Regions from separate parts of the Staphylococcus sp. IVB6214 genome, predicted to be linked through region 2. Evidence: riboswitches for the same ligand, from Rfam matches in the RefSeq annotation. Region 2 holds a riboswitch; each other region holds the start of a gene.
The links. Region 2 has a riboswitch for S-adenosylmethionine ahead of MUA51_RS08360 (M20 family metallopeptidase). Riboswitches for the same ligand answer to the same signal wherever they lie in the genome.

Region 1 (3,341 bases), 260 kb from region 2:
AATACGCTATAAATTCATTATTGAGCTGTATACGCTTGAACTGCCTCTTTCAATACGTCTACTTTGTCTGTTTTCTCCCATGGCAATTCAACATCTGTACGTCCGAAGTGTCCGTACGCTGCTGTTTGTTTATAGATTGGACGTTGTAAGTCTAACATTTGGATGATACCGGCTGGTCTCAAGTCAAAGTGAGAACGCACTGCTTGAATCAATGACTCCTCAGAAACAGTACCCGTTCCAAACGTATCAATAGCGATAGATACTGGCTGTGCGACACCAATCGCATATGCCAATTGAACTTCACATTTATCAGCAAATCCTGCAGCTACGATATTTTTAGCTACATAGCGTGCCGCATAAGCTGCTGAACGGTCCACTTTCGTTGGATCTTTACCTGAGAATGCACCCCCGCCATGTCGTGCGTATCCACCATATGTGTCTACGATAATTTTTCGACCTGTCAGACCTGCATCACCTTGTGGTCCACCGATTACAAAACGACCTGTTGGATTGATGAAAAATTTCGTTTCATCATCCAATAACGTCTCAGGTACTACTGGATAGATGACATACTCTTTAATGTCTCGTTGAATTTGATCAAGTGCAACTTCTTCGTGATGTTGTGATGATATAACAATCGTATCGATACGCTTCGGTTGATCGTTCTCATCATATTCAACAGTCACTTGAACCTTTCCATCTGGACGTAAATAGTCTAATGTGCCATCTTTTCTAACATCTGTCAGACGTTTCGCTAATTTATGCGATAAATCAATTGGTAGTGGCATAAATGATGCTGTCTCATTTGTTGCATAACCAAACATAAGTCCTTGGTCACCTGCACCAATATTCAATACTTCGTCATTCGATGCATCTCGATATTCCAATGCACGGTCTACACCTTGTGCAATATCAGGAGATTGTTCGTCAATCGCAGTTAATACAGACATTGTTTTATAATCATAACCATACTTAGCACGTGTGTAACCAATCTGCTTAACGGTTTCACGTACTACTTTAGGGATATCCACATATGTCGACGTAGTTATTTCCCCTGCGATGAGAGCCATACCTGTTGTTACTGTTGTTTCACAAGCAACACGTGCATGACTATCTCCTTTCAGAATTTCATCAAGTATTGCATCTGAAATTTGGTCAGCAATCTTATCCGGATGACCTTCAGTAACAGACTCTGAAGTAAATAATCGTTTATTATTTGTCATAATATGCTCCTTTAAAAATAGATTACGAACACTCTCTTTATCTGAGCTCAAATAAAAAGAGCCTTTCACCACTACGGCACATACATAGAGTGAAGGCTCAACGTCCATTCGCTCTTATCGTTCAGGCTATCGCCTGCAAACGGTTTGGCACCTTTCTTCGTTAAAAGAGGTTGCTGGGTTTCATTGGGTCCATGTCCCTCCACCACTCAGGATAAGAGAATCCGTTGCTTTTATATTACATAAATTTTGATCATGTGTCAATTTCACAAATGTATTCAAATACTAGATGATCATTTCATGAAAACGCCATCAAACAAACCCTTATATTTCCTATATTTCCATGCAAAATCCGTCATTTCCCTCGAAGAAAATCACCCGTAATTTTTTTAGAATTTTTATAGGGATTATTACCCAAATATGTTATACTCTGTAATTGTAAAGGCTTACATTAAAGAAGAAACTATTGGAGGGATTCATCATGTCATTTGATACAAGTGCACTGAATGCATTGATTGACAAGCCTACTTCTCATCTGCAGCTTACAAAAACTGAACTCTACAACAAAATTTTGAGTCGTGGCGAGGCAGAATTAACAGAGCTTGGAGCAATTAACGCAAAAACTGGAGAATATACGGGGCGTTCTCCAAAAGATAAATATATCGTTAATAATCCACAAGTCATCGATGACATCGACTGGGGTACTGTAAACCAACCTATTTCTGAGGACAAGTTTTTAAATCTATACCATCAAGTATTAGAGTATTTAGATGCTAAAGACGAAGTGTTCGTATTCAACGGCTATGCCGGAAGCGACAAGGATTCCCAACTAAAATTAACAGTTGTGAATGAATTCGCATGGCATAACCTTTTCGCACAAAATATGTTTATTCGTCCACATTCTAAGAGCGAAGCAGAAAAAATCAAAGCTGACTTCACAATCATTTCTGCACCGACATTTAAAGCAGATCCTGAAAAAGACGGCACACGTTCTGAAACATTCGTTATCGTGTCATTCAAACATAAAACTGTACTCATCGGTGGTACAGAATATGCAGGAGAAATGAAAAAGTCTATCTTCTCTGTGATGAACTATCTACTTCCTAAACGTGACATCATGAGTATGCACTGTTCAGCTAACGTAGGTCGTAAAGGCGATGTTGCGTTATTCTTCGGTTTATCAGGTACTGGTAAAACAACTTTATCTGCGGATCCAGATCGCAAATTAATAGGTGATGACGAACACGGCTGGAATGAAAATGGTGTATTTAACATTGAAGGGGGTTGTTACGCAAAAGCAATCAACTTGTCAGCTGAAAAAGAACCACAAATTTTTGATGCGATTCGTTACGGTACAGTATTAGAAAACTTAGTTGTTGATGAACATGGTTATATCGACTTCGATGATAACAAATATACAGAAAATACACGTGCAGCATACCCTATTGAACATATCGACAATATTGTTGTACCTTCAAAAGCATCACATCCAAACACGATTATTTTCTTAACTGCAGATGCTTTCGGTGTATTACCACCCATTTCTAAGTTAAGCAAAGACCAAGCAATGTATCACTTCCTAAGTGGTTTCACATCTAAGCTTGCTGGTACTGAACGTGGCATCACTGAGCCGCAACCATCATTCTCAACTTGCTTCGGTGCACCATTCTTACCATTGAATGCAAAAGTGTACGCTGACTTACTTGGTGACTTAATTGACAAACACGAAGTAGATGTCTACTTAGTGAACACAGGTTGGACTGGTGGCGTATACGGAAAAGGTAACCGTATCGAATTGAAATACACACGTAAAATGGTAAACAGCGCAATTAACGGTTCTCTGAAAAACAGTACGTTTGAAGAAGATGAAATCTTTGGTTTAAGTATTCCAACTGAAATTGAAGGCGTACCAACAACAATTCTACAACCTAAAAATGCTTGGCATGATAAAGAAGCCTATGACAAACAAGCAACAGACTTAATCGAACGTTTCCGTGAAAACTTCAAAAAGTTCGGTGAAGAAACTCAACAATTACAACAAAATGGCGGTTTCAAAGGATAAATAGAACTCAAAAAGAGAGACACGATCGCGTGTCTCTCTTTTATATATTCCTTTCAACT
Region 2 (3,341 bases):
ATATTGAAAATAAACTTTCCGTCCCTCTTCATATACAAGTCGTTGTAACAAAGTTTCATATGATGTTTGATCTCTAAAAGAATACAAATTATCAGGAATACGACGATGAATCATCGCAAATAATTGCGCTAACTTATCTGTCACACTTGCTTCATGAACAATTACGGGCATATCCGCTATCAGCAATTCTCTCGCAGATAAGAAGTTAGATTGATGTTCATCGGGTTCTAACCAAGGGTTCGACACATATGAAGGTCGAGATGAATATACGACATCACTTGAATACAACTCAGACATCGTCAAATAAGACTGGGTATTTTTTACATCGGTCATAATAAATGCTCCCTTAATAATTGATGTTCTTGTTGTATTTTCTCAAGTTGCGCTGGATCTTGAATTAATTTTGCGCCCATCAACGCAATAATCTTTGCCCCTTTAATTAGCGCCTTATCACCCATCGGACTAGCTGCAGCTTCTCTAAAACGATGTGTATGGCCTACTAAGCTTCTTGGACCAATTTTTACATGCGGATGAATTGTTGGTACAACGTGACTTACGTTACCTGTATCTGTTGATCCAAATCCAAAGTCATCATGACTGACTTCTTCACCGAGTTCCGTTGCATATTTCTCAAATAGGTCATCTAACAATGGTGCTTTAATAAATTCATTTACACCATTTTGAATCGGTCCAAATTCATAGTTACAGCCTGTTTGTAGTGCAGCCCCTTTGGCAATATCGTGCACACGTTCAGTGAGAACATCCAGTGACTTTCGTGTTGTCCCTCTCGTGTAAAAACGTGCATGTGTAAAGTCAGGAATAATATTCGCTGCTTTCCCACCATCTAAGATCACACCATGTACGCGTTCAGACGGTTGAATGTGTTGACGTAACTGAGCAACACCGTTGAAGAAGCTTAACATTGCATCGAGTGCGTTACGTGCTTCATACGCATTTTCTGAAGCATGCGCACTACGTCCGAAGAACTTAATATCCAACACGTCAACTGCAAGAGTATGAATCGTTGGGTACGTTTCATTGCCCGGATGTATCATCAATGCTACGTCAACATCTATAAGCCCTTCTTTAACATACGACGCCTTGGCAGAGCCGTTTTCGCCGCCTTCTTCTGCTGGACAGCCGTATACGACAACAGTCCCACCAATCTCGTCGACAACATGTTTCAATGCAACACCAGCTAATACACTGGCTGTTCCGATAATGTTATGTCCACAAGCATGTCCAAGTCCAGGTAACGCATCATATTCAGCCAAAAAGCCAATTCTTGGACCCGGTTTATCAGATTGGTAAGTTGCAATAAAGCCCGTCGCATGACCAGCAATATCACGTGTCACTTCAAAATCATGTTGCTTTAAATGATCAATTAATAATCGTGATGCGAATAGTTCTTCATTTCCTAATTCAGGGCGCTCATGTATTTGATGACTCATGTCCAAATAGTTCAGCCTATGGTTATCTATATAGTCTAGGATCTGTTGTTTTACTGTTATCAATGCAAAAAGCTCCTTTCAAAAAAATATCAACCTTGTACGAGCGCTACATTTATCAAGTGCGGTATGTACAAAGTTGATAATATCTTGTCCACGTCATTTATCTGTCAGCTAACTTGCTGTTGGATTTAGCACCTTTATCGTCACCGATGAGGTTGCAGGGCTTCACAGGGCCAATTCCCTCCACCACTCTTGATAAATTATATTTAATTATTACTTATTCTATCGGATTTACGATCATTTGTCATGTCATTTTTTCAATATTTTCTAAAATCTTTGTAAACGAGTTATTTCCGTCTACTCGACAGCATATCCTATACATAGAACCTTTTATTGTTTTCAAATCTATACCCACATATTCAAAATTCAAATCATGTCCCTGTTAGTTTCTTCTGAATATGATAAAATAACGATAAACTATAAAGGAGGCGTTATCACAATGCCAAAAATGAATGTTGAAAGTTTTAACCTAGACCATACTAAAGTTGTTGCCCCTTATATCCGCTTAGCTGGTAAAATGACTGGGAACAACGGTGACGAAATCCACAAATACGATATTCGTTTTAAACAACCAAACAAAGAACATATGGACATGCCAGGCTTACACTCATTAGAACATTTAATGGCAGAGAATATTCGAAACCATTCAGACAAAGTGGTTGATTTAAGTCCTATGGGCTGTCAAACAGGTTTTTACGTCTCATTTATTAATCATGATGACTATGAAGATGTATTAAACATCATTGAAAAAACGATTCAAGATGTCCTTAATGCAACAAAAGTTCCTGCTTGCAATGAAGTACAATGTGGCTGGGCTGCTTCTCACTCATTAGAAGGTGCAAAAGTAATTGCACAAGCTTTTTTAGACAAGCGTGATCAATGGCACGATGTCTTCGGTGAAGGATAAAGTAAATTAAACGTAAAAAACACGGATGCAATTGCACCCGTGTTTTTTGGATTAAAGTTTGCGTATCCATGCCATTAAGACAAATTGCAATGGAAGCCGACCATATAAAACGGATTTTGGTAACACTTTGTCACCAAGTGGTAATCCCTGACGTGCCATATAAATATTAGCTGGGAATACTGCCCATAAAAATGCAATCATCGCATGTTTAAACCAGTATCCAGGTTTTCTCAACGCCAAGCCAATACCAAAGATCAGTTCCATGACACCCGTTATCCATACAATCTCCTTCTTAAACGGTAAATAGTGCGGCACAATATTTGTGAAGTTACGTTCACGTTTAAAGTGTAAGTAACCCGCCCCCGTAAATAAGATTGCTAACAGTTGTCGACTTATCCATTTCATTATATTCAATCCTTTATACTTATTTTGTAATCACTTCGTGAATTAATGTAGGTGTTTCTCCACGATCACTAATTGTGATATTATCATATAATTTTTCTTTCACTTGTTCAACATCTTCTTGGTTTGCATAAATTGTTAATAGTGATTCGCCTTCTTCAACTTTGTCGCCAACTTTTTTATTTAATACAAGACCTACAGCTAAGTCAATTGTATCTTCTTTTGTTTGACGGCCTGCACCTAACATCATAGAAGCAATACCAATTTCATTTGCAATCATTTCAGACACAACACCAGATTGTTTAGCTGGCAATTCGAACGTGTATTTCGCAGTTGGTAACTTAGATGGATCATCTACAACAGATGCGTCTCCACCTTGATTGCTCAAGAAAACTTTGAATTTTTCAAGTGCTTTACCGTTCTCAATGACACCTTTTAACAATTCACGTGCTTCATCTAATGTCTCAGCTTTTTCAGCTAATACGACCATTTGAGAGCCAAGTGTTAAAACTAATTCTGTT
Region 3 (3,341 bases), 390 kb from region 2:
ATCTAAATTATCACCTGTGTATACGAACACATCTGATTTACTCGCGTTAATAATATCTTTTTGTGATGGCTCGAAACTATGTAAGTCCGCACCTTTAGGGTAAATAGAATCCACTTCGACGTGTTTCCCACCGATTTGTTCAACAAATGATTGGAGCGGATAAACTGTTGTTGTTACTTTCATCTTGTCGCCTGAAGAAGCTTTATTATCATCAGACTGACCACATGCTACTAATAACGAGCTTGCAAGTGCTGCTGTCGCTACTACTTTTAAACTTTTCTTCATTTATTAGACGCCTTCCTTCAAATAGTAATCATTACGATTAGAATTATACATGAGACTAGACAAATGTGCAATGACGTTTTTTGTTCATTTGTCAACTTTTTTTATGCTTATTTTATTTAATCACACAAATAAAGACACTTCAGAAACCTGCGTAAAAGGTTTCCAAAGTGTCTCGTATTTATGATTGAATTGCTGCAAAACCACGGTCTAAGTCAGCAATAATGTCGTTAATATGTTCAATACCGATAGACAAACGGATTGTTTCCGGCTCAATACCTGCTGCACGCTGCTCTTCTTCCGTTAATTGTTGGTGTGTTGTTGATGCTGGATGAATCACTAATGACTTCGCATCTCCTACGTTAGCGAGTAATGAGAACAGTTCCAGTCCTTCGATGAACTGCTTTCCTGCTTCATAACCGCCTTTCACGCCAAATGTAAAGATAGATCCTGCTCCTTTTGGTAAATAACGCTGTTTATTTTCATAGTACTCATTTGATTCTAAACCAGCATATTTCACCCAAGCCACTTGATCATGTCCTTCTAAATAATGCGCGACTTTTTCTGCATTTTCAACATGACGTTCAAGACGAAGTGACAATGTTTCTAACCCTTGAGTTAATAAAAAGGCGTTGAATGGCGATAGTGCCGCACCTGTATCACGCAAAAGTGTTGTGCGGATTTTGAATGCTAATGCTGCTTCACCAAAAGCATCTTTGAACACAAGTCCATGATATGACGGATCTGGTTCACTTAACCCTGGGAACTTGCCATCCCCCCAGTCAAAGTTACCTGCATCCACGATGACACCGCCCATTGACGTACCGTGACCACCGATAAACTTCGTTGCTGAGTGAACCACAATATTTGCACCGTACTCAATCGGACGGAATAAGTAGGGTGATGCAAATGTATTATCGACGATGAGCACAATACCATGTTTCTTTGTCACAGTGGCTAAAGCATCAAAGTCATCAATATTCCCTTCTGGATTACCGATTGTTTCAATGAAAAGTCCTTTTGTATTTGGACGGATTGCTGCTTCAATTTGTTCCACTTTCGTTGTATCTACTAATGTCACTTCAATGCCAAACTTAGGTAATGTATGACTGAAAAGCGTGTGTGTGCCACCATATAATTTGTCACTAGCTACGATATGATCGCCATTTTGTGCTACGGCTTGAATAGCATACGTTATTGCTGCCATACCTGACGCCACTGCAACACCCGCAACGCCACCTTCTAATTCGGCAACACGTGTCTCTAACACTGCCGTCGTTGGGTTTGTTAATCGTGTATAAATATTCCCCACTTCTTCTAACCCAAATAATCTTGCTGCATGCCCTGTATCATCAAATGTAAATGAAGTCGTTTGATAAATCGGCAAAGCACGTGACTTGGACACTGCATCTACCTCTTGTCCTGCATGTAATTGCAATGTTTCAAATTCGAATGATTCCGCCATATGATTCCCTCCTATAAATAAAAAAGCACACAGGCAAATCTCAACTTGTATCAAGATTTCCTGTGTGTATCTATTCGTATAATCAATAGTCGATTTGATTATAAAAGACTTATCTCTCAGGTTCGTATCACCTGCAGGAATTAGCACCTAACTCAATAGGTTGCCTGGTTTCATAGGGCCTGTCCCTTCACCAATCTTGATAAGATATATTTATTGTCACCTGTTACTTTTTAAATGTAACGCTATCATATATCAGAAAATTCCGAAAGTCAACCAATCTTTTTCGAATTCCGAGATATTTATTCAACATAGATGGCACGTCCTACCGAGAATGTTTCTCTAAAGGTCGGCATATGAATTACCCGTTGGTTCAGCGAGCCACGATAGGCAAGATTAGGACGATAGAGATGTTGTATAAACATCCCGTCCACAAGGACATCGATATTTTGAAGGATTGTCTTGCGTTCATCATCTTGACACCACAAATACTCGAGTTGATAACCTGTCCACACCCAAATGTCTTTCGTATGACCAAAGTGATGACGAAACGCACGGATTAACGGTACAATAACCGCTAAGTTGCAGAAAGGTTCACCACCGAGAATGCTCAACCCTGAAATATACGAAGGTTCACAAGCTGAGATTACTTCATCGATAATCGGATCCGTGAATGGTTCACCATAACGAAAATGTTGTGCTGCGACATTGTAACAACCCGGACAACGAAACGGACACCCCGATACATAAAGGCTGCAACGAACCCCTTCACCATCGACAAAACTATGCGTTTCAATTTTGGCAATGTATCCGGATCCCTGTATTAACGGTGCGCCTTTCATGATTTCGGCACCTTCATATGTTTAACCCGTGCACAAATCTCCTTGTGTCGTCCTTCAATCGTTGGGCGTTGCACTGGGTTACCAAGATAGCCACATGTTCTTTTCACTACATCAACCGTTTCGGGGTCTTTGTTACCGCAGTTTGGACAGCAATACCCTGTGTCTGTCGTATCAAAGTCACCTTCAAATCCGCATTCATAACAATGGTCGATTGGAATATTCGTTCCTAAGTAACTGACACGATCATATGAATAGTCCCATACCGCTTCTAACGCCTTTTTGTTGTGGTCTAACTTCGGATACTCACAGTAATGAATATAACCCCCGCTCGCATAGTGTGGATAGTCTTGCTCAAAGTCCAACTTCTCGAACGGCGTCACATCTTTGCGCACATCATAATGGAAAGAGTTTTGATAATAGCCTTTATCTGTTACATCAGGTACCGCACCGAACTGCTCATAATCTAAACGACAAAAACGATCGGTCAATGATTCACTTGGCGTACTGTATATGCTAAACCATACATCATGTTCTGCCGTCCAAGCATACTGATAGTCACGCATTGCCTTTAAAATATCAATCGTAAATGCCTTAGCTTCTGGATTCGTCTCCCATTCAGGACCATAGAACACGGTCGCCACTTCATAAAGACCAATATATCCCATTGAAATTGTCGCACGCTGGTTGTCAAATAACGTAAACACATCATCTTGTTCTTGCAAACGATATTTAAATGCACCATGCTTGTACAAAAT
Region 4 (3,341 bases), 1.0 Mb from region 2:
GCCTTGTTCAGCTGGGTTGTTAGAAACGAAAATTTCCGCCCCATCTGGTAATTCTTTTAAGCTTTTATATTTTTGAGAATACACAGCCATTGGTTCTAAGTGAACGTTACCTGCTGATTCGATTTTGTACTTTTTGTCTTTCTTTTCAGTATCTAAGTATGGTGTGTGTTGGAAGAAGTTTGCATCAAGTTCTCCCGCATCTAACAATTTGTTAGGTGTTGTATAGTCATTGATTACTTTTACTTCTAAGTCATAACCTTTGTCTTTTAACAACGGTTTTGCTTTTTCAAGAATTTCTGCATGCGGCGCAGGAGATGCACCTACAACAACTTTCTTATCATTTTTGTCTTCTTTGTTACCACATGCAGCAAGTGCGACTGCTAAAACAAGAACTAATGCAATGGATAAAATTCTTTTCATGATTATATGCTCCTTTTTATAAATTATCGTTTATCTATTTTATTTGTAAACCAATCCCCTAAGAATTGAATTACAAAAACGATGATTAAAATTAAAATCGTTGAAACTAAGATGACATCATTTTGGTTACGTGTAAAACCTGTTAAATATGCTAAGTTACCTAATCCACCTGCACCGATAACACCGGCAACCGCTGTTGAACCAACCAATGCAATGGCTGTTACAGTAATACCTGAAATCAATGCTGGTAATGATTCTGGAATGAGTACTTTCAATATAACTGTCCAAGTATTTGATCCCATTGATCGTGCGGCTTCAATAACACCTTTATCAATTTCTTTCAGTGCAATTTCGACAAGTCGACCGTAGAATGGTGACGCACCAATGATTAACGCTGGTAGCGCACCTGTTGGACCACTGATTGTTCCAAGAATTAAGCTTGTAAACGGAATTAAAAGTAAGATTAAAATGATGAACGGAATAGCTCGGAATAAGTTTACAAAGAATGATACGATGCTATAAAAAACACGTCCGGCCTTTGACTTACTCTTGGACGTTAAGAATAAAATAACGCCTAGAACCAAACCTAAAACAAATGAAAATACTGTTGAAATCACAGTCATATATAGTGTTTCATACGTTGCAATCCAAACTTCTGGCCAACGAACATTCGGCATTGTGATCATCTCATTCAAGATTTCACTAAAACTCTTACCCATGTTTAATCACCTCAACTTGAATGTTTTGCAACTCTAAATCATGTTGTAAATGATTAAAGTTTTCCTGTGAAATAGCCGGGATATGTAGGAGTAAAAATCCTGCCGCTCCCGTTTTGGCTTGCTTGATATTACCTTCTAAAATGTTCACAGTTACATTATGTTTTCTTGCAATATATGAAACGACTGGTTGTGTCGTATTTTCACCTGAGAATGTTAACTTGATGACCTTATCATCTTTCTCAAGTTGTAATGCATTAGCTATACTTTCGAAGTCATGTTCTGGCTGTAAATCTTCTTGTACAAAACGTCGTGTCACTTGATGTTGTGGATTTTCAAATACTTCTGATACCTTACCTTCTTCAATGACACGTCCATTTTCCATGACAGCTACTTCATCACAAACACGTCGAATCACGTGCATTTCATGTGTGATGATAATAATTGTAAGATTCTGCTCTTTCTTTAACTGCAAGAGTAAATCTAAAATTTCATCAGTTGTTTGCGGATCGAGTGCGCTTGTCGCCTCATCACATAACAGTACTTCTGGATCGTTGGCAAGTGCTCTTGCAATCCCAACACGTTGCTTTTGCCCACCTGACAACTCTGATGGATATGCATGTTCTCTGCCAGCCAAACCAACACGTGCAACCAGTGACTTGGCTTTTTCAGTTGCTTCAGCTTTCGGGACACCTGCAATTTCAAGTGGAAATTTAATATTTTCCAAAACAGTTCTCGACCAAAGTAAGTTGAAGTGTTGGAAAATCATACTCACTTTTTGTCTTTTCTGACGCAATGCTTGTTTACTCAGTTGACCGATATTGTCACCACCAATAATGACATCGCCCGAAGTCGGTGTTTCCAAGTAGTTGAATAGTCTTACTAACGTACTTTTACCTGCTCCAGAGAATCCAATGATTCCGTATATTGTCCCCTTGTCAATGTTAAGATTGACGTGGTCGACTGCTGTGACAGATTTGGATTTGCTCTCGTATTTTTTTACAATATTTTTCAGCTCAATCATATTGCTCCTCCTTGTGCTAAGCATCTCTTACGCCAAATAAAAATTGCCTTCTCTTTTTTTAATGAAAGAGAAGGCAATGTGTTAAAGATACCTTTCTCTCATCTTCAAAAGTTGTTTACAACTTTATGTGACTTGGCACCATTTCTATAACTAGACGGTTGCCGGGCTTCAAAGGGCACATCCCTCCACCACTCTGGATAAGAGTTTTCTGAATATTGAATTGTTTAAATCATACCATCGCAATCAAGATTCGTCAATAAGTTTTTTTAACTTTTCTAACAAAAAAGATACTGATCGAAAAGCGTACAATCTCTCAATCTCTTGATCTTTACGCATAATCAACAGAATTGGAACCGACATAATCTTATTTTCTTGATTAAATTCTGGATAATAATTTAAGTTTATTTTTGTTATAGGTAACTGCAAGATATCATTCACAATATCCAACATATGTTCAGATACTTTACATGTTCCACACATTGTTGTGTAACCAAAAATGAGATGTAGCTCTTCATCGAAATGTTTTGTCAGCATCTCATCTTGTGCATCATTCTGTGTCATTTCGTACAACCCTTCACCTTATTATTCTAGGATGAGCGTAGCACCTTACACAAAGATATGCTACTATATCGGCTTGTTACACAAAAAATCTCGAAATGAAACTGCAAATTACAGCTTCATCTCGAGATTATGATACATTATTCACCAATCATTTCTTCGTAAGCAGCTGCATCTAATAATGCTTCTAACTCACTTTCGTCTGATAATTCTACTTTTACCATCCATGCATTTTCGTATGGTGATTCGTTGACAGCTTCTGGTTCATCTTCTAAGTTTTCATTCACTTCAACAACTTTTCCTGAAACAGGAGAATATAGTTCAGAAACTGTTTTTACAGATTCTACGCTACCGAATGTATCGCCTTCTGATACTTCATCGTCAACTTCAGGAAGCTCAACGAATACGATATCGCCTAATTCATTTTGTGCGAAGTCTGTAATACCGATGATTGCTGTATTACCTTCTACTTTTACCCATTCATGCTCTTTTGAATACTTTAAATTACTTGGCACTGCCACTTGAATCCCCTCCAATTGTTAATGTTATATTTATTCTGACACATTGCAGACTTTCTATCAACTATTTTCTTAAAGCCATGTATCGCGATACGTTTCTTCTTT

Region 1: another riboswitch for S-adenosylmethionine. It lies ahead of metK (methionine adenosyltransferase); the one in region 2 lies ahead of MUA51_RS08360 (M20 family metallopeptidase).
Region 3: another riboswitch for S-adenosylmethionine. It lies ahead of MUA51_RS10290 (O-acetylhomoserine aminocarboxypropyltransferase/cysteine synthase family protein); the one in region 2 lies ahead of MUA51_RS08360 (M20 family metallopeptidase).
Region 4: another riboswitch for S-adenosylmethionine. It lies ahead of MUA51_RS02585 (methionine ABC transporter ATP-binding protein); the one in region 2 lies ahead of MUA51_RS08360 (M20 family metallopeptidase).

Annotation. Positions count from the first base shown of each region.
Region 1 covers NZ_CP094723.1:1,433,526-1,436,866, forward strand. The annotation lists gene metK (methionine adenosyltransferase) at 18-1,223, opposite strand; SAM riboswitch class I at 1,335-1,441, opposite strand; gene pckA (phosphoenolpyruvate carboxykinase (ATP)) at 1,702-3,282, shown strand; gene MUA51_RS06925 (alpha/beta hydrolase family protein) at 3,323-3,341, opposite strand, start outside.
Region 2 covers NZ_CP094723.1:1,697,395-1,700,735, forward strand. The annotation lists gene ldmS (L-aspartate--L-methionine ligase LdmS) at 1-333, opposite strand, end outside; gene MUA51_RS08360 (M20 family metallopeptidase) at 330-1,511, opposite strand; SAM riboswitch class I at 1,609-1,713, opposite strand; gene MUA51_RS08365 (S-ribosylhomocysteine lyase) at 1,951-2,418, shown strand; gene MUA51_RS08370 (DoxX family protein) at 2,470-2,823, opposite strand; gene MUA51_RS08375 (pyrimidine-nucleoside phosphorylase) at 2,843-3,341, opposite strand, start outside.
Region 3 covers NZ_CP094723.1:2,090,966-2,094,306, forward strand. The annotation lists gene adcA (zinc ABC transporter substrate-binding lipoprotein AdcA) at 1-285, opposite strand, end outside; gene MUA51_RS10290 (O-acetylhomoserine aminocarboxypropyltransferase/cysteine synthase family protein) at 464-1,747, opposite strand; SAM riboswitch class I at 1,854-1,953, opposite strand; gene nrdG (anaerobic ribonucleoside-triphosphate reductase activating protein) at 2,047-2,586, opposite strand; gene nrdD (anaerobic ribonucleoside-triphosphate reductase) at 2,583-3,341, opposite strand, start outside.
Region 4 covers NZ_CP094723.1:530,810-534,150, reverse strand. The annotation lists gene MUA51_RS02595 (MetQ/NlpA family ABC transporter substrate-binding protein) at 1-420, opposite strand, end outside; gene MUA51_RS02590 (methionine ABC transporter permease) at 444-1,139, opposite strand; gene MUA51_RS02585 (methionine ABC transporter ATP-binding protein) at 1,132-2,160, opposite strand; SAM riboswitch class I at 2,256-2,364, opposite strand; gene MUA51_RS02580 (thioredoxin family protein) at 2,404-2,721, opposite strand; gene gcvH (glycine cleavage system protein GcvH) at 2,859-3,239, opposite strand; gene MUA51_RS02570 (arsenate reductase family protein) at 3,309-3,341, opposite strand, start outside.